Regions from separate parts of the Nocardia sp. NPDC020380 genome, predicted to be linked through region 2. Evidence: riboswitches for the same ligand, from Rfam matches in the RefSeq annotation. Region 2 holds a riboswitch; each other region holds the start of a gene.
What was found. Region 2 has a riboswitch for magnesium ahead of ACH438_RS33060 (stealth conserved region 3 domain-containing protein). Riboswitches for the same ligand answer to the same signal wherever they lie in the genome.
Positions count from the first base shown of each region.

Region 1: it holds a riboswitch for magnesium, as region 2 does, so the genes downstream of both, ACH438_RS23705 (hypothetical protein) here and ACH438_RS33060 (stealth conserved region 3 domain-containing protein) in region 2, are expected to answer to the same signal.
Region 3: it holds a riboswitch for magnesium, as region 2 does, so the genes downstream of both, ACH438_RS39090 (MgtC/SapB family protein) here and ACH438_RS33060 (stealth conserved region 3 domain-containing protein) in region 2, are expected to answer to the same signal.
Region 4: it holds a riboswitch for magnesium, as region 2 does, so the genes downstream of both, ACH438_RS44340 (NRAMP family divalent metal transporter) here and ACH438_RS33060 (stealth conserved region 3 domain-containing protein) in region 2, are expected to answer to the same signal.

Region 1 is NZ_JBIRVQ010000008.1:268,088-272,680, reverse strand. It holds gene ACH438_RS23725 (AraC family transcriptional regulator ligand-binding domain-containing protein) at 1-857, shown strand, start outside; gene ACH438_RS23720 (hypothetical protein) at 1,138-1,329, shown strand; gene ACH438_RS23715 (DUF3558 domain-containing protein) at 1,369-1,890, opposite strand; gene ACH438_RS23710 (DUF3558 domain-containing protein) at 1,890-2,417, opposite strand; M-box (ykoK) riboswitch at 2,499-2,669, shown strand; gene ACH438_RS23705 (hypothetical protein) at 2,852-3,601, shown strand; gene ACH438_RS23700 (ABC transporter permease) at 3,601-4,593, shown strand, end outside.
Region 2 is NZ_JBIRVQ010000013.1:186,884-191,476, reverse strand. It holds gene ACH438_RS33075 (AraC family transcriptional regulator) at 1-1,013, shown strand, start outside; gene ACH438_RS33070 (NYN domain-containing protein) at 1,003-1,410, shown strand; gene ACH438_RS33065 (fatty acid desaturase family protein) at 1,529-2,623, shown strand; M-box (ykoK) riboswitch at 2,849-3,028, shown strand; gene ACH438_RS33060 (stealth conserved region 3 domain-containing protein) at 3,099-4,487, shown strand.
Region 3 is NZ_JBIRVQ010000018.1:99,188-103,780, reverse strand. It holds gene ACH438_RS39100 (nitrate/sulfonate/bicarbonate ABC transporter ATP-binding protein) at 1-50, opposite strand, end outside; gene ACH438_RS39095 (ABC transporter permease) at 62-1,801, opposite strand; gene ACH438_RS39090 (MgtC/SapB family protein) at 1,798-2,505, opposite strand; M-box (ykoK) riboswitch at 2,701-2,875, opposite strand; gene ACH438_RS39085 (TetR/AcrR family transcriptional regulator) at 2,933-3,568, opposite strand; gene ACH438_RS39080 (VOC family protein) at 3,656-4,123, shown strand; gene ACH438_RS39075 (TetR/AcrR family transcriptional regulator) at 4,143-4,593, opposite strand, start outside.
Region 4 is NZ_JBIRVQ010000027.1:62,169-66,761, forward strand. It holds gene ACH438_RS44335 (hypothetical protein) at 1-395, shown strand, start outside; gene ACH438_RS44340 (NRAMP family divalent metal transporter) at 474-2,228, opposite strand; M-box (ykoK) riboswitch at 2,575-2,754, opposite strand; gene ACH438_RS44345 (hypothetical protein) at 3,088-3,807, shown strand; gene ACH438_RS44350 (aminoglycoside phosphotransferase family protein) at 3,843-4,593, shown strand, end outside.

The DNA of each region.
Region 1 (4,593 bases), on a different contig from region 2:
CCGCCCGGGTATCGCACCGGTACTGCACCCGCGTGTGGGAGCTGATCGAACAGCAGACCGGTAATCCGGATATCGCGCTGCGAGCCGCGGAGGAGAGCACCGTCGGCGAATTCGGGCTGCTGGAGTACCTGTTCCTGTCCGGTGAGACGCTGGGCGGCGCGCTCGACGCGTGCGTACGCCATTCCGGCTGCCTGACAACGAGTTACAGTTTGCGGATTGCCGAGCGGACCGAGCATGAGGTCTGCTATGAGGTAGTCAGCTTCACCGAGGACAGCCGCGGGCGAGAGTTGCTGGTACAGGCCGCATTCGCGCTCATTATCGGCCGGGCGCGGGGCGCCACGCGGTATCCGCTGGCGCCGGTCCGGGTTTCGTTCCGCCAACCGGCCCCGGCGTCGCCGGCCGCCTTCACGGAGCTGTTCGGGGCCGCCGCAATCGATTTCGGGTCGGGCTCGGACAGCATCACCTTGCGGGCAGCGGATCTGGCGCTGCCGATGAAGTCCGCGGATCCGGAGTTGACGGCAATTCTGCTGTCCTACGCGGCAACTCTGCCCGCGACCCCAGAGTCCGAGGTGACGTGGCTGGACCGGTTGGGCGCGGTGCTCGATGCGACGCTGACGGAGGGTTCGGCAACGCTGGAGGTGGTGGCAAGACGGTTGCTGACCTCACCTAGATCGTTGCAACGGCGACTCACCGAGCACGGCACCAGCTGGCGCCGGGAACTCGATCTGGCGCGGCAGCGGAGATTGCGCCGGGCGGAACATCTTCCACGCGCTCAGCAGGCGGAATTCCTCGGTTACGCGGATCCCGCGAGCCTCCGCCGGGCGGTGCACCGATGGCGTGGACGCGACGTTTCCTGAGTGGATCCGACCCCGGATGCACCCCGAAAAGGCACCTACCGTACGGTATTTGGGCAACTCCCCAGCAAGAGTTTGGCGCCCCATCGAGCGAGTTGGCGTTTTCGGAACTCCCCTGCGTCACTCGCCGAAACAAAACTGGACGGAAACGCCAGTGACGCGCCGGCCGCGATGCGCGTCACGGCGTTCAGATGCGTGGCGCGGCCGACGATGTCCGCGGCCACGCATCGCCCCGCACTGCCCGCACGACCTACCCGGCCCGGTACTCGATTGGAGCTCGCACATGCCCCACACAGCAGAAACCGCCACCGCCTTCGTCATCACCGCCGTCGAGGCCAAGGGCACGGCCAGCCGTCACGACTTCGATATTCCGGCGATCGTGACCGCCACGCACAGTCTCACGGAGACCTGGGATTTCCATAAAGTGGACCAGAACATGTTCTGGAACATCGCCGCAACGTTTCTCAAGCACTGAGACGGCCCGGAAAACACTGAAACAGGTTGCAGCAGAAAGTCAGACGCCGTCCACCGCGAGGGTGGCCTCGGCCAGAGTCATTGCCGCGGCACACGGATCCGGTTGCGCGGACCGGTCGCGGTTCTGCACCCACCAGGTGACGGTCCCGGTGTCGGCCACCGTCACCGCGCAGCTGCCCGGATCGCCGGAGGCGTGCCAGTACATCCCCGAGAAGTGCTTCACGACCACACGTTCGATCTGATAACCGGACTGCCCGGCCACCTCGGCCTCGCGGCCCATGGTGTCGTTCTGCAGCCAGGCGTAGGTGACATCGACGGGGGCGCCGGCCGAATTCCGGCCGGTCCAATTGCAGATGGTGGGCCGGCTCTGCTGCTGCAGACCGGTCAGGCCGACGATCTGCGCGATCTTCTGATCCTCGATCGGACCGCACCCGGCCAGCAGATTGGGGTCGACCGACTGCCGCACCGCCGAATCCCCGGAATGCTGCGTGCATCCCGTCAGTGTCGCCATGGTGGCCACGGCGGCCGCGGCCAGCGCCACACCCGTCCAGACTCTGCGCATTACCCCTGCCCCGCCTTCGCCAGGGTCTCCGCGGCCAGCTGCTCGAGCGCCGAACACGGCTGCGGGCGGCCGTTTTCGGAGGTACCCGCCTTGATGGACCAATCGATGAAATCGGTGCCGCCGAAGGGCACGCCCACCTCGCAGGACTGCGCGGAGGTCCAGCTCAGGCCGGAGCGGCCGGCCACCGTCACCGTGGCCGGTGTGCTGTCGGTGATCTGATCGCGGCGCGCGTCGAGTCCGGCGCCACGGAACCAATGGAAGATCACGGTGTAGTCGCCGCTGGCGGCCGACTGCCAGCCGCAGCTGAACGGATTGATCGCCACGCGCTGCAGGCCTGGCACTCCCGTCGCCTGTTCGACGTCGGAGTCGGCGACCCCACCGCAGAGCCCGATGGTGTTCGGGGAGGGCGCGATCGGCCCGGCACTCGTGGTCGTCGGCGCCGCCGCCGGCCGATCCGCATGCCCGCAGCCCGCTACCGCCACCCCGATCAGGGCGATCCCCGCCGCTGCCGATACTGCTCTCACCACGCCGACCAGAGTAGGCGACGTATCGAAGATGCGTCGAAAAGAAGCCTTTTGACTTTTTACGGAGCCTTTACTACGTTGGGCATTGCACCTCGATAGGCGAGGCTCCTGTACGAACACAGGCCACTGATCTGACGACGTCGAGAGACGCCCAAGGTTAGGACAGATTTCCCCGGATTAAGGGGTTATCCAAGGTGGCTTCCGTTCATAGCGATACGTCGTACAGTGCCGAAGCTCTGACGAGAGGGGTGTCTGCCCATCTCATGATCCACGGGCCTTCCTCCCAAGCGTGCTCATCGGAATACACGCATGCGCAATTCCGGAACCACAGCGGAATTTCGCGAGAAAAATTCATCACCGTAGGCGCCACAGTGCCGATCGGTAAATTTGTGCTGCCCTGAATACAATTCGGGCAGCGATCACACGAGGCATAAAAGATGAGAATTCGTATGCTCGCGCTCGCCACCGCCGCGATCACCACCACCGCACTGGCCGGCCATGCCGTCGGCCTGGCCGAGCCGCCGGAACACACCGGACCCGCCGAGGCCGGCACCCCGGCCGCTGCGATCGGCGGGCAGGCGCGGATCGAAGACCGCTCGGTCGTGCTGCACACCGATGCCGGGTCGCTCCAGGTCGACGGGAATCAGCTCCGGATCACCGATTCGAACGGCGTGGCGCTCACGGCGATCCCGCTGACGGTCATCCGGCAGGACACCGTCTTCCCGGTCGACGCGCAGGTGGACGGCACCACCGCGACCCTCACCCCGCGCGCCGACCTGGCCCGGCCCGCCACCGCGGCCGAGCGCACCCGGACGGCGCAACTCGATGCCGAGGCCCGCACCACCGAGCCGATCCTGCTGGCGCAGCACATTTCCGATACCCCCGAGGATCGGATGAACACCGCCATGGCCAATGTGAACAACGAGCTGACCGTCGCGCTCGCGGTGGGCACGCTGCTGGGCGCGATCGTCGGCGGGCCGCTGGGGTGTGTATTCACCGGCGCCCTCGGCACCGCGGCCGCCGGGCCGCTCGGCACGATCGTCGGCTGTCTCGCCGGCGCGGTCGTCGGCGCCGGGATGGGCGTGGTGGTGTTCAACCTGATCATCGGCGTGCCCGCGCTGATCGCGTCGGCCGTCCACTACTACAACGTCATGACCGCCCCGCCCGCACCGGAGGCGAACGACTGATGACTCTCGAACTCGCAATCCCCAACGCCCCCAAGACGGCTCCGGATGTCCCGGTCGTCCGCAACCGGCTGCGCGGGACGGATTATCTGCTGATCGGCGCGGCCGCCGTGCTGATCATCGTGGTGCTCAGGCTCTTCCGCGATATGACGGTGCCCTGGACGCCGGACACCGGGCAGGACACCGTTTCCACCGATCCGTCGAACCTGCCGTACTACGCGGCGCGGACCACGCTGCGCATGTTCCTCGGGCTGCTCGCGTCCATTGTGTTCACGCTGGTCGTGGGGCAGTGGGCGGCACGGTCGCGGCGGGCCGAGAAGGTGCTCGTGCCCATGCTCGACGTGCTGCAGTCGGTGCCGGTGCTGGCGCTGGTGTCGATCACGGTGACCGCGTTCGTGGCCCTGTTCCGCGGCTCCTACCTGGGTGCGGAGGCGGCGTGCATCTTCGCCATCTTCACCGCGCAGGCGTGGAACATGACCTTCGCCTACTACCAGGCGCTGCGCAATATGCCGCGCGAGCTCGACGACGCGGCGCGCATGATGCGGCTGACCCGCTGGCAGCGGCTGTGGCGGCTGGAGGTGCCGACCGCCATGGTGCCGATGATCTGGAACGGGATGATGAGCTTCGGGGGCGCGTGGTTCATGCTCGCCTCGTCCGAGGTGATCACGGTCGCGGGCAATGATCAGGCGCTGCCCGGCATGGGCAGTTTCATCGCCGCCGCCACCGTGGACGCGCAGGTCGGGAATCTCATGCTGGGCGCGGCGGTCATGGTGATCACCATCGCGCTGGTGAACGTGCTGTTCTGGCGGCCGTTCACGGCCTGGTCGGAGCGCTTCCGGGTGGAGAACACCGAAAGCGCGCTGGCGCCACGGAGTCTGGTGCTGGACCTGCTGCGGCGCTCCACGCTGCCGGGCCGGACCGCGCGCCTGCTGCGGCCGGTCGGTGAGGGTCTCGACCGGGTCATGCGGGTGTTCGGGCACAGCACGCGCTCCGCG
Region 2 (4,593 bases):
AGGGCAGCGGGATCGAGGAACGCGAACTGGCCGAGCCCGCGGGGGAGATCCTGCTCGAACAGGAGCTCACCGTCTTGCGGACGGTGGTGGAGGGGCTGGGGAACGAACCCGGGCTGGGGTTCCTGGCCGGGTTCCAGTGTCATCCAACGAGTTTCGGCGTGCTGGGCTTCGCCATGATCGGCAGTCCCAGCCTGCGCGATGCGCTCGAGATCGCGCTGCGATACACCGATCTGTCAGTGGCCATCGCGCATCACTACCTCGAGGTCCGCGGTTCGGAAATCACCTTGCTGCGCGATGATCGCGTGGTGCCGGCGGATCTGCGGCGCTTCGCCCAGGAGCGGGATATCGCCATGATCTCCACGATCCAGCAGGATCTGCTGCCCATGCCGTTTCCGGTCACCCGGGTGGATCTGGAATGGGAGCCGCATCCGGTCTACGAGACGCTCGGGGTCGTGCTCAATGTCGAGGAGCTGAACTTCGACGCGCCGCGCTTCGAGATCGTGATGCGGGCCGCCATGCTGGAAATGCGCCCCGCACAGGCGAATGCGGCGCTGGCGCGGGCCTACGAGCAGCAGTGCGTCGACATCATGCAGCGGCGCAAGCAGCGCACCGGAATCAGCGGGCGGGTGCGGGAACTGCTGGTGCACAGCGTCGGCACCGCCGATCAGTCCAGTATCGCGGCCGGGCTCGATATCAGCGTGCGGACGCTGCGCCGCCGGCTCGCCGAGGAAGGCACCACCTTCCGTGAATTGAGCTGCGAGACAGTCGGGCTGCTCGCCGAGGAACTGCTGATGACCGGCCTGACGGTGGAATCGGTCGCCGATCGCCTGGGCTATTCGAGTGTTTCGTCCTTCGCCTCGACCTTCCGTACCTGGAAGGGGCAAACCCCGGGCACTTTCGCCCGCGCGCACCGCGGTAACGATATCGCCGCGAAAGCCGTCCGTATCGGGCCACAAACGGTCAATGTCGGCCACGGCGAATACGAAGGAGAAGACTGGGGGCGTGACGGATGACGCAATTCGGCTGATTGTCGTGGACGCGGCGAATGTGGTGGGTTCGCGCCCCGACGGATGGTGGCGCGATCGCGCGGGCGCGGCGCGGCGATTACTCGGACAGCTGGCCGCGGCGGAACTGGATTCGGTGCAGCCGACCGAGGTGACCGTCGTACTCGAGGGCGCGGCCAAGGCCGCGCTCGCCGGCGACGCGGCGGAGTTCGACGGTTTGCGGGTGGTGCCGGCCGCCGGGTCCGGCGATGACGAGATCGTGCGCGTGGTGGCCGCCGCCGTGGCCGAACAGAGCGATCGAATGATCACCGTGGTGACGGCCGATCGCGGATTACGCGAGCGCGTCGAGCCGTTCGGCGCCGTCACGGTCGGTCCGCGCTGGCTGCTCGAACAGCTCACGCCCTAGGCTCGCCCGGCCCGCATGCTGCGGTTTTGCGGGCGGAACGCGCCCGATGCGTGCCACGCCGCTAATTGTTTCGGCGACAGGGGCCTGTTGTTCGCCTCCTACGGTTAGCGTAGGTGGAGTGCCCGTACCTTCCGCAGTCGGTGACCCCGACAGCGCAATTCCCCTTTCCGCGTTGCTGATCGACACCGAACCGCGGCCCGCGCCCGCCGCGGGTGTCCGGCGTGGCAGCGAATACGCGGTGCTCATGCGCCAGATCCGGGATGCCGGATTGCTGAATCGGCGCCTGCGGTCCTATGGCGTGCGCGCCGGGATCACGGTGGCCGCCTTCCTGGGCGGGTGGGTTGCGTTCGCGCTCATCGGCGATTCGTGGTGGCAGCTGGGCACCGCGGTATTTCTCGCGCTGGTGTTCGCGCAGTTCGCCTTCCTCGGTCACGATGCCGGGCATCAGCAGATCTTCGGCACCCGCCGGATCAATTATCTGGCCGGGCTGCTGTTCGGAAATCTCGGCATCGGTCTGAGTATCGGCTGGTGGACCAGCAATCACAATCGGCACCACGCCAATCCGAATACCGAGGGCGCGGATCCCGATGTGATGGGCATCCTGGCGCATTCGAGCGGGCGCGCCGCGACCGGTCGCGGCTTCCGGGCCTTCATCTTCCGCTATCAGGCGTGGCTGTTCTTCCCGATGCTGCTGCTCGAGGGCGGCAGCCTGCACTGGTCGAGCGTGCGCGCGGTGTGGCGGCGGTCGATTCCGAACTGGGGCTGGGAGGGCGCGCTGCTCGCCCTGCACGCGATCGCGTATCTGTCGGTCGTATTCCTGGTGCTGTCACCGGGTAAGGCGCTGGTCTTCATCGCGGTGCAGCAGGGCCTGTTCGGCCTCTACATGGGTTGCACCTTCGCGCCCAATCACAAGGGGATGGAAGTATTCGACGAGCCCGGCGCCGTCGATTTCCTCCGTCGGCAGGTGCTCACCTCGCGCAATGTGCGCGGCGGCTGGTTCACCGATGTGGCGCTGGGTGGTCTGAACTATCAGATCGAGCATCATCTGTTCCCCTCCATGCCCCGCCCGAATCTGCAGCTGGCGCGGCCCATGGTGATCGCCTTCTGCGCCGAGCACGAAATCCCCTACTGCGAGACCGGTCTGCTGGAGTCCTACGCACAGGCGTTGCGCCACCTGCACGAAGCCGGCAGCCCGCTGCGGCAGCCCGCCTGAGGGAATGGAGACGTATGTCTCATCGATGGACCGCGGTAGCCGTCGGTGTGCTGTGTGCGGTGGGTGTGATGGGATCGGCGACCGCCGATCCCGCGCCGCAAACACCGCCCCCGGACCTGAAATGCCACACGCCGTGGCAGTTTCCGCAGTACGCCGACGGCCAGTGGCGCTGTTCAGGTGGGCCGGGGCCGGTTGTCGTGCCCAAGAGCGACGGCTAGGATGGCGACTGAACCTCGTTAGGTGAGGCTCCTGAACGAACATAGGCCACTGATCTGACGACGTCGAGAGACGCCCAAGATCAGGACAGATCTTCCCGGCTTAAGGGTTGATCCCAAGTGGCTTCCGGATTCTGCGCACCGCAGGGATACGTCGCTCAGTGTCGAAACTCAACGTGTGGGGTAGTACGCGAAGGTCTTTCGCGTTCAGAACTCTTTCGTGCGTCACTGATTCCGGCGTGTTCTAGGTAGGTGTGACGATGAGGAATGTATTGAGCTGCGTCCCGGCAGCTGTGGCCGGTGTCCCTGCGGGCGTGACGGATATCGAGCGTTCGGCGCTGGGTAATCTGCTGGCACTGCGCGCGGTCCTGACGGCGGAGGAGATTCCGTTCCTGCTGATCCGGTCCGAGCGCGACGAACCGGCGCTGGCCATCGACCAGCGCTATCGGCCGCGGGTGGACGCGCTGGTCAGCGCCGCCGCCGGGCCCGGCACGGTGGATATCGAATTCTGGCACCACCGCGCCGACGGCCTGCTCGGCCCGCGGCCCAATGCCCTTACCCGCGAACGCATTCCGGCCGAGGATCTGCAGCGGACCCGGATCCGCCGCTTCGGCTACGACTGGGACACGCTGCGCGGCATGTTCGACGTGCACGCCGGCGATGTGGATTTCGATATCGACGTGGTGTTCTCCTGGGTGGACGCCGCCGATCCGGCGCGGAATGCGCTGCGGTCCGAGGCGATTTCCGAGGTGCTGCTCGGCGAGGGCGACGCCGCGCCGGCACGGGTCCGCCAGATCGACGAACTGCGCTACGCGCTGCGCTCGGTCTACGCGAACGCGCCGTGGGTGCGGCGCATCTTCATCGCCACCGATTGCACGCCGCCGGCCTGGCTGGACGAGCACCCGCAGGTGACGATCGTGCGTGCGGCCGAGCACTTTTCGGATCGGTCGCGCCTGCCCACCTTCAATTCGCATGCCGTGGAATCGCAGCTGCACCACATTCCGGGGCTGAGCGAGCATTTCATCTACGCCAACGACGATATGTTCTTCGGCCGTCCCATGCGGCCGACCATGTTCTTCACCTCGGGCGGGATCAGCAAGTTCATCGAATCCCCGGTGCGCATCGGCACCGGCACCCGGGCCGTGCGGCGCAGCGGATACGAGAACGCGGCCCGCAACAACCGGCAATTGCTGCGGAATCGTTTCGGCCAGTTGATCACCCGCCATCTCGAGCACACCCCGGCCCCGCTGCGGCGCAGCGTGCTGTTCGAGCTGGAGGGCGTCTTCGCCGACGATTTCGCCCGCACTCAGGCCAGCCGTTTCCGTTCCAGCACCGATATCTCGGTCACCAATTCGCTCTACCACTACTACGCGCTGCTCTCCGGCCGCGCGGTGCAGCACGAGACCGCCCGCGCCCGCTATGTCGACACCACCACGCGGGAAGGGCTGGATCAGCTTGTCGGACTGGGGATTCGGCGCGACGCCGATTTCTTCTGCCTGAACGACGGCAGTTTCCCCGAGATCGAGGAAACGCATCGCACCGCCCGCGTGCGCAACTTCCTGCAGCACTACTTCCCGGAACCCGGCCCCTGGGAGCGGGTCGAACTGCGGTCGCCGGGTGACGATCGCGCCGAACCGGTCGCGGTCTGACACCACCGAAATTGGGACTCCGCTGGGAGGTTGGGGTCCGGTGGCTGGGAGGTTGGATCGTATGGGTGCCGCGCTGCCGGTGGCGCGGCATCATGGGGTGAGTCTC
Region 3 (4,593 bases), on a different contig from region 2:
ACATCGTCGATGTCGATGAGGACCTCTCCGGTGGTCACCGAGTTGGTCATAATCCTCCGTCCTAGAGCGAATAGCGGCGTTCGGCCAGCGCGTAGAGGCGCCGCCAGAAGAACCGGTTGAAACCGACGACGAAACAGCTCATCACGAGCACGCCGACCAGAATGCGCGGCGAGTCACCGGAGCTGGTGGCCTCGGCGATGTAGGCGCCCAGACCCGTTGCCGTCAGCGTGTGATCACCGAACTTCACGACCTCGGCCACGATCGAGGCGTTCCACGCCCCGCCCGCCGCGGTGATCGCACCGGTGACATAACTGGGGAAGATGGCCGGCAGGATCAGCTTGCGCCACCACAACAGCCGCGGCAGCCGCAGATTCGCCGCCGCCTCGCGCAGATCGTTGGGCACCGCCGCGGCGCCGGCGATCACATTGAACAGGATGTACCACTGCGCACCCAGCGCCATGAGCAGCGTGCCCGCCCACTGCAGGCTCGCGCCCGTCGCGATCAGCACCGCACCCACCAGCGGGAACAGGAAGTTCGCGGGGAAGCTGGCCAGCACCTGCACGATCGGCTGCGCGACGCGGGTCACCTTGGGGTTCAACCCGATCCACACCCCGATCGGCACCCACACCGCCGTGGCCAGGATCAGCAGCACCACCACACGGATCAGCGTGATCCCGCCCAGCCCGAGGGCATGCGCGATCTCGCCGAAACCGACCGTGGTGCCGATGTAGTGCAGCATGTGATAGGCGCCGTAGATCAGCGCGGCCAGCACCACCAGCGTGAACACCACATCCGCGGCGCGTCGGCGTGCCGGCGGCACATACAGGGGATGCTCGGCCAGCCCGAACATCCGCATGGCGCGATCCACCGGGAAGATCAGCGGCCCGAAGACCCGGCCCAGCAGGCCCGGAATGTGGCTGCGGCGCAACAGATCCAGCACCAGGCTGCGCGGCCCGTCGGCGGATTCGCTGTCCTCCACCCGGAATCGTTCCGCCCACACCGTGATCGGGCGCCAGAACAGCACATTCAGCCCGATCACCATGATGATCATGACCGCGATCGCCAGCAGCACCTTGCCGGTCGCCGAATCCGCGGTCGCCGAGGCCACATAGGAACCGATGCCCGGCAGCGCGTAATTGCGGTTGTTGACGCTGATCGCCTCGGCCGCGGTCAGGAAGAACCAGCCGCCGCCGAAACTCATCATGGCGTTCCACACCAGCGGGAACATGCCCGAGGGGACATCCACCCGCCAGAACCGCTGCCAGCGCGACAGGCGCAGATTGCGTGCCGCCTCGTCCAATTCGCGCGGTTGCGACAGCAGGCTGTGATGGAACGCGAAGGTCATGTTCCAGGCCTGCGAGGTGAAGATCGCGAAGATCGACGCGCACTCCAGGCCCAGCGAGGACCCCGGGAACAGGGCGATGAACCCGGTCACCGTCACCGACAGGAAACCTAGGATCGGCACCGACTGCAGGATGTCCAGGGCCGGCAGCAGCGCCTTCTCCGCACGCGGCAGCCGGGCGGCCGCCTCGGCGTAGACGAAGGTGAACACGATCGACACCCCGAGCGCGATGAACATGCGCAACAGCGAACGGGCCGCGTAGTAGGGCAGTTTCGCCGGATCGGTGGAGATGTTGGTGGCCGCGGTGGCCTGATCGAAGGGCACGTGCATGCCCGCGGACACCTTGACGATGATCCAGATCAGGATGGCCGCGCCCAGGAACACGGCCACATCGGCCCAGCGTGAGCGCGGGCGATCCAGCGCCCCGCGCGAGGGATAGGAGCGTAGGCCCGCGGTCATTCGTCGGCCACCGTGGGCTGCGGGACCGTGCGCCAGCCGACGCTGGTCACCGACGGTTCCAGGCTCAAGCGGCTCACCGCGGCCTCCATCTGGCGATCATCGCGGCGATCACCGGTGAGCTCGGCGCGCACCTGCACCCGGCCGGGCTGGGTGTCATGACTGGAGATCGACACCAGGCGGAAATCGGTGCGGGTCAGCGACTGCACCAGCAGGGCGCGCACATGCGCCTCGTGCGAATCGTCGGTCGCGGCGGTGAAGGCGTAGAGCGCCTCGATCTCATGGGATTCCTGCGGCCGGTCCACCGCGCGCGCCGCCGTGCGCAGGGCGGTGTTCACCACGACCACCGCCACCGTGCCCGCCGCGGCCGTGTCGTACATGCCCGCACCCGCGAGCGAACCCACCGCCGCCGAACACCACAGTGTGGCCGCGGTATTCAGCCCGCGCACCGTGAAACCCTCCCGCATGATCACACCCGCGCCGAGGAAACCGATACCCGAAACCACCTGCGCCGCAACCCGAGTCGGGTCGGCGTCGCCACCGTGGAACCCGTGCGCGGACAGCAATACGAACAAGGTCGAACCCGCGGCGACCAGCGTGTTCGTCCGCAACCCGGCCATGCGGGCCCGGTACTGGCGCTCGAACCCGATCACCGCGCCCAGCCCGACACCCGCGCCGAGCCGTAACAGCATCTCCAACGTCGACATGACGCCCTTCTCCCAGCTAGCGTCGGCGCACTCGAAATCGCACGCTACCGCTCGACAGGTAGCGGAAAGCGGATTGTGTCGGTGTCACCGAGTGAACGATTGGCTAACGGACCTGTGTCCCCATCGGGCATGCCGACCACCTCCTCGTTCCACCGCGCACGCGCCAGGGAGGGGCCCGGCGGACGCGCCGGGCACGGATACCACCCTTCGTAAGACCTTCAGCACTCCACGGCGTGAACCCGCGTCAACTGCGGGAGCCGGTCGGGGCCACCCCTTAGTTCGGGGCGGCCTGTCCTGACCTTGGGCGTCTCTCGACGTTCGGGGTCGCCGGCCTGTTTCCGTGAAGGAGCCTCAGCTAACGACGGCACCTTGCGCCAGCGAGTTAACACCGCGCCAACCGATTCGGCAACTCGATGTGAGCGCGGTCCTAGGCCGCCGGGAGGGTATCGGGGCGAGTTGCCCAGTGCCGCAATCGCGCCAGCAGCGCGGCACGCGCCTCGGCGAAGACGGTGTCCGCTTCGAGCAGCCGCGCGCGGGTGACCACCGCCTGACCGAGGGCGTCGAGCTCGAAGGCCAGCAACTGCACGGGCGTCTCGGGCCGCAGCTCTCCGGCGGTGATCGATTCGCGAATCAGGTTGGCCTGGAAGGCTTCCCACTGCACGAGCTGTGCGCGCAGCCGATCCTGCACCGGGCCGGGGCGATCGTCGAATTCGGTGTAGGCGGTGACGAAGAAGCAGCGGCCGGGCAGCACCGGCGCGGCGTAGAAGGCCAGGCGGTTTTCCTGCACGGCCCACAGCGCCGCCAGGCCGTGGCGGCCGTCGAGGGCCGGGCGCACGATCCGATCCGCCCATTGCGCGGCGGCCTGGTCGATGACCGCCAGTTGCAGCGTCTGCTTGTCGGGCCAGTGAGTGAACAGCGCCGATTTGCTGATGCCGAGACCGGTGGCCAGCTGCGCGAGGCTCAGCCCGTCCAAACCGGCGGTCGAGGCGGTCGCGACCGCGGCCTCGAGCACCGATTCGCGGGTGCGATGGCCGCGCAGGCGGCGTCCGTCGGTGGTGGGCACGTGAAGAATCTAACACAATATATCCGACCGGTCGGACTGATTGTTACGGTGAGGCCGTCCCGATCCATCGAACGGAGGAGACCGGAAATGCCCGTCATCACCGCCGGCTACCACCTGGGCGTGGTGGTCACCGATCTGCGCGAGGCCATGGACGAACTCACCGAGCTGCTCGGGCTGCAGTGGCTGCCCATCGTGCCCAGCGGACACCAGCACGAACCCGGACCACTTCCGGAACTCGCGCCCCTGCTCACCATTTCCGTGCAGGGACCGCCCTATATCGAGCTGCTCGAGCTCACCCCGGGCACGATCTGGTCGACCCCGGGCCTGCACCACATCGGCTACTGGGCCGCCGACGCCCACGCCGAATCCGAGCGCATGACCGCCGCGGGCTTCCCGTGCGAGGCCAGTGCCGTGGTCCTCAATGGCGATACCGAACCCGGCGTCTACTACCACCGCACCGGCGACGGCCTGCGCCTGGAACTGGTCGAAATGGGCCGCGGCGGACCGGCTCTCGCGCACTACCTGAACTTCCCGCCGATCACCGGCGGCGACTGAACCCCGCGCCCGCGCGAGCTCAGCGATACATCGTGCGATAGGCGGCGATGGTCGCCACCAGATGATCGACCAGCTGCTCGCGGCTGGCGCGCAGCGTGCCGTTCAGCCACGCGGAGAACATGCCCGCATTACCGCTGGCCATGGTCACCGCCGCCAGCCGCCGCCGCACCGGATCCTCGATATGGGCGAACAGATGATCCTGGATGAGCCGGGTGAACGCCGGCATGACCGCAATCGTGGTCTGCCCCAACCCCGTCGACGAATACGGCTCCACCAGGAACAACCGCGACTTGCGCGGATCGGCCAGCACCTTGTCCAGCAATACCTCCGACAGCGCCCGATCCCGGCTCGGATCATCGACCACCGCGAACGCCGTCATCGGCTCCAGGAACTCATCGGCGACCAGCCGATACAGCACATCCAGCAATTCGTCACGGCTGGTGAAGGATTCATAGAAATAGCGATCCGTC
Region 4 (4,593 bases), on a different contig from region 2:
ACTTCGGGCGCACCGCGCACACCGACCTCACCATCGCCGACTCCGACCTCGGTGACTGCAGCGCCGACGGCATCGGCCTGGTCGCCTACACCCCGACCGGCCCCGAGCCCAGCACCGCCGAACTGACCTTCGACATCCACGACACCACGCTGAACGGCGCCGCGGCACACGGCATCAACATCATCAACGTCGGCGACACCGCCATCCTGCACGGCGCCATCGCCCGCACCACCCTCACCGCCGCACAGGAGGAACTCCTCCGCACCAATAGCAGCGATGGCCGGATCGGCAGCGCCGCATTGAACATCGACCACACAACCGTCGACGGCAGACCCCTGAACTGCCCCATCACCGACCCGAAGGTCGACCTGACCGGCATCCCCGCCACCTGCTGAAATCGCCCTCCCGAAACGACTTCGCGCCGGACACCCCAGGGCGTCCGGCGCGAAGTCGTTGTTCGGATCGTTCGGTGGCTAGCCGGTGATCTGCTGGAAGATCTTGACGCCCACCAGGATCACGGCGATCAGCAGGTAACCGCGGAGTGCGATCATGCCCGCCATGCGGCCCATGGAGAAGGCCGGCCGGTCCAGCGTGGCCAGCGCGGGGGTGCGCCAGGTGTCGCGGTCGGTTTCGCGGATCGCCTTGCGCTCGGCCTTGGTGAGTGGCGTCGCGTCGAGCTCCTCGACCTGATCCGGGTCCAGGCCGCCCAGTTCGGCCGCGGTGCGCTCGGTGGCTTTGCGCCGGCCGCGCTGCCAGGCCAGCAGCATGGCCGCGCCACCCAGCACGCCGATCAGCGCGCCCACTCCGAAGCCGACCTCGAGAGTCAGCGTGGACAGGTTCGGGAAGAACGTGGCGGCGGTCAGGGCCAGCGACAGCAGCACCAGCGACCACACGATCACACCGGCGACGATGTTCTGCCGCACCGTGTTCACCCACGGCCCGAGCACCGCCTTGTCATTGCAGAGCAGCACCAGGAACACCGTGGCCGAGGGCAGCAGGACACCGGCCAGGGCCTGCACACCCTGGGTCAGCAGACCCAGCACGTGATCGGGGCTGAACGCCACCGCGCCCGCGACGGCCAGCAGCGCCGCGTAACCCGCGTAGAAGGCCGGGGCTTCGCTGATCTTCCAGTGCAGCGAGTGCCGCTTGCCGAGGGTGTCGCCGAGCGCGTACGTGGTGGCCAGGCCGACCGCGTTCGCGCCGATGAGCGAGGCGTCCAGCAGCAGGATCGCGAACAGCGCGCCCACGGTCGGGCCCATGTGGTCGTGCAGCGCCTGCGCCACCGCGCCCGCATCGGTGAAGTTGCCGATCGCGTCGGTGCCGGCCAGGCCGAAGGTGGCGGCGGCCATGATGGCGATCGCGCCGATCATCACCACGACGATGCCGACCCACAGGTCGATCCGCTCGTACTTGATCCAGCGCGGTGTGATGCGCTTGTCGACGATGTTGGACTGCTGGAAGAACAGCTGCCACGGCGCCACGGTGGTGCCCACGATGGAGACGATGAGCAGCAGCAGGGTCGAGTTCAGGCCGCCCGGGAAGGACGGGAGGAAGCCGTGCGCGGTGTCCTTGACGCTCGGGTGCACCATGATCGCGAGGGGGAACATCACGATATTGATGGCGATGAGCGCGAAAAGGAAACGCTCCCAACGCCGGAACGAACCGCCCGCCACGACCGCGAACAGCAGCAGCGCCGCGAGCGGCACCGCGATCCACTTCGGCAGCCCGAAGTAGCCGAGAGCCATTGACACACCGATGAATTCGGTGACGATGGTCAGCGCGTTGACGATGAACAGGTCACCGACGCTGAACGCGCCCCAGAACTTGCCGAAGCGATCGAAAATGAGTCGTGCGTGTCCCACGCCGGCGACCGCGCCGAGGCGGACCACCATCTCCTGGTTCACGTAGAGCACGGGGATGAGCAGTACGAGGGTCCAGACCAGGGCCATGCCGTAGTTCTGCCCGGCCTGCGCGTAGGTGGCGACGCCACCGGCGTCGTTGTCGCCGACCATGACGATGAGGCCCGGGCCGATGATGGCCAGCAGCATGCGGAGTCGCTGCTTGCGCGAACGCCCTTCGGCGGAGTCGTGCATCTTGATGGTGCCCAGGGCGCCCACGATGTCGCCGACGTGCGCGCTGTCCATGACGGCGCCGGTCGGCTGGTGGGTGTCGGCTGGTGCGGTGACGGTGGCAGTGCGGCGGCCGGAGCCGTTCGCGAAGAAGGCCATGATCCTTCCCTCGCTTTCGATCAAAGGTACTTCGGCATGCGGAAGGTGCCGGTTGCCACCGGATTTCGGGCACACGTCAATTACCCGGGCATACTCGAAGACACCTCGCAGCGGCGAATGGATCGCCGGAAAGGCCGAAAGTGATTGCGGGTCAGTCGTCTACCGATTCGCGGCAAGCCGGGAACGAAAGAACTCTGTAGTCCGGACTGGGATAAGGACTATCGCCGGAACTCATTTGTCGTCCCTCACCTCCTTGCCGTCGGGACGCACGCGGACGCCATGTACCTGGTCGCGTCAGTCCTCACGGACGGCAAGAGGGAAACACGGCCGCGCCGAACGGCGAAGCCCCGCACCCCTCTCGTCAGAGCTTCGGCACTGCACGACGTATCCGGGGGCTCGCGGCCCGGGGAAGCCACTTAGGATCACCCCTTAATCCGGGGTGATCTGTCCTAACCCTGGGCGTCTCTCGACGTCGTCGGATCAGTGGCCTGTGTTCGTACAGGAGCCTCGCCTAGCGAGGTGCTGACTGGGCAATATTGGGCTCCGCCAACGAATATGTCAAATCAGCCCGGTCGGTTCCTTCGGATCGCCTGGGGCCCAACGGGCCTCGTGAAATGCGGATATCCGATACTGCCCGTTATATCCGACTTTGGAATTTGTTTACTCTTCGTTCACCATCGGTATGTTCAGGTTTACGGTTCGGATATAGGGCATTGAAACCGATATTCCCCATTGTGTGTCCCACCACTTCAGGACAAACGTCCATTGCAGATGGCTATGAACAAACTTAAGGTTTGCTTGGAACTAGCTAATCCTGCGATAAATCCTGATACCGCAGGGCTGAGATTGAGGGGAAATCGTGCTCGAGACCAAGCTTGCCGCGTTCGCCGCGCTCGCTTCGACGGTATCGGTGATCGCCGCCGGTGCCGCTCATGCCGACGTTGATGCACAGTCGGACAATGTAATTCACTACACCGCGTCCGCCACCGGCGACGGCGCCCAAATCTCCACCGATATCGGCTCACTCGCGGTCGAGAACGGCGCCTTCGAAATCAAGGCCCCCGATGGCCAGGTGATTGCCGGAACCGAATTATCCTTCCGAGTGGACGATTTCGTGTTTCCCATCGCCGCGGCGATCCACGACAATTCCGCGACGCTGACCCCGCTGTTCGACCTGCCGCACGCGCTCTACCGCCCGGTGGACCTCCCCTTCCAGGACACCGCCCCGTGGAAGTCCCCGTACGACCGTGAGCAGGCCGCCTGGAACCGCATGAAGGACACCATCTCCACCGGCGCCGTCATCGGCACGACGGTCGGCCTCATCGGTGGCGGCGTGGTCGGCTGCGCCCTCGGCGGCCTCGCCGTCGGCAGCGGCGTCACCCTGGCCACCGGCATCATCGGCGGCCTCTTCACCTTCCTGCCGGGCGCCGTGGTGGGCTGCCTCGTCGGCGCGGCGGCCATGGCCCCGCTCGGCGCCATCGCCGGCGCGATCGCGGTGACCGCTCCGGTGGCCATCGCGGCCGCGATCCAGTACTTCACCACCATCAACGCCCCGTTCAACCCGGCGCCCGCCAAATAAATAAGGCACACCGCAGTCGCGCGTAGGCTGGCCGAGTGTTGACCCCGCCCAGGGATCTACCCTCCGACCGCCTGCGCGCCGTGCTGTTCCGGCACTGGTCCATTCACGCCGAGATCCTCGAATATGTGCCGCTGGGATTCGGCAGTCACCATTGGCGCGCCGGTGACGGTGACCGCGAATGGTTCGTCACCGTGGACGAATTGGCCACGCCCCGGCAGACGGCCTTCGAACGATTGACCGCGGCCCTCGGCACCGCGCGGGCACTGTGCACCGCCGGACTCGACTTCGTCGTGGCGCCCGAAACCGGCACGGACGGCGCCGTATCGGCCAGGGCCGGAACGCGATTCGCGGTGTCCTGCTACCCGTACCTGGCCGGTGAGCATTTCGATTGGGGCGAATTCCGCGACGAGGGGCAGCGGCAGGCGGTCTTCGACATGATCGTCGGGGTGCACGGGGCCGCCGTACCCGGCGCCGCTCGAACCGACGACTTCACGATCACCCACCGCGCGGAGATCGACGCCGCGCTCGCCGGTCATGTGGCCGACGAGGGTCCGTACGCCGCGCCGATGGTCGACCTGCTCGCCCGCCGTGCCGGGGCCCTGCGTGCCGAGTTCGCTCGCTACGACGCCCTCGCCGGAGCCGCCCGCACCGCCTCGGCGCGGGCGGTCGTCACGCACGGAGAACCGCACGCGGGCAACACCATCCGGACTTCGGAGGGCTGGCGGTTGCTCGACTGGGATACCGCTCTCGTCGCCCCGCCCGAACGCGATCTGTGGGATCTCGACC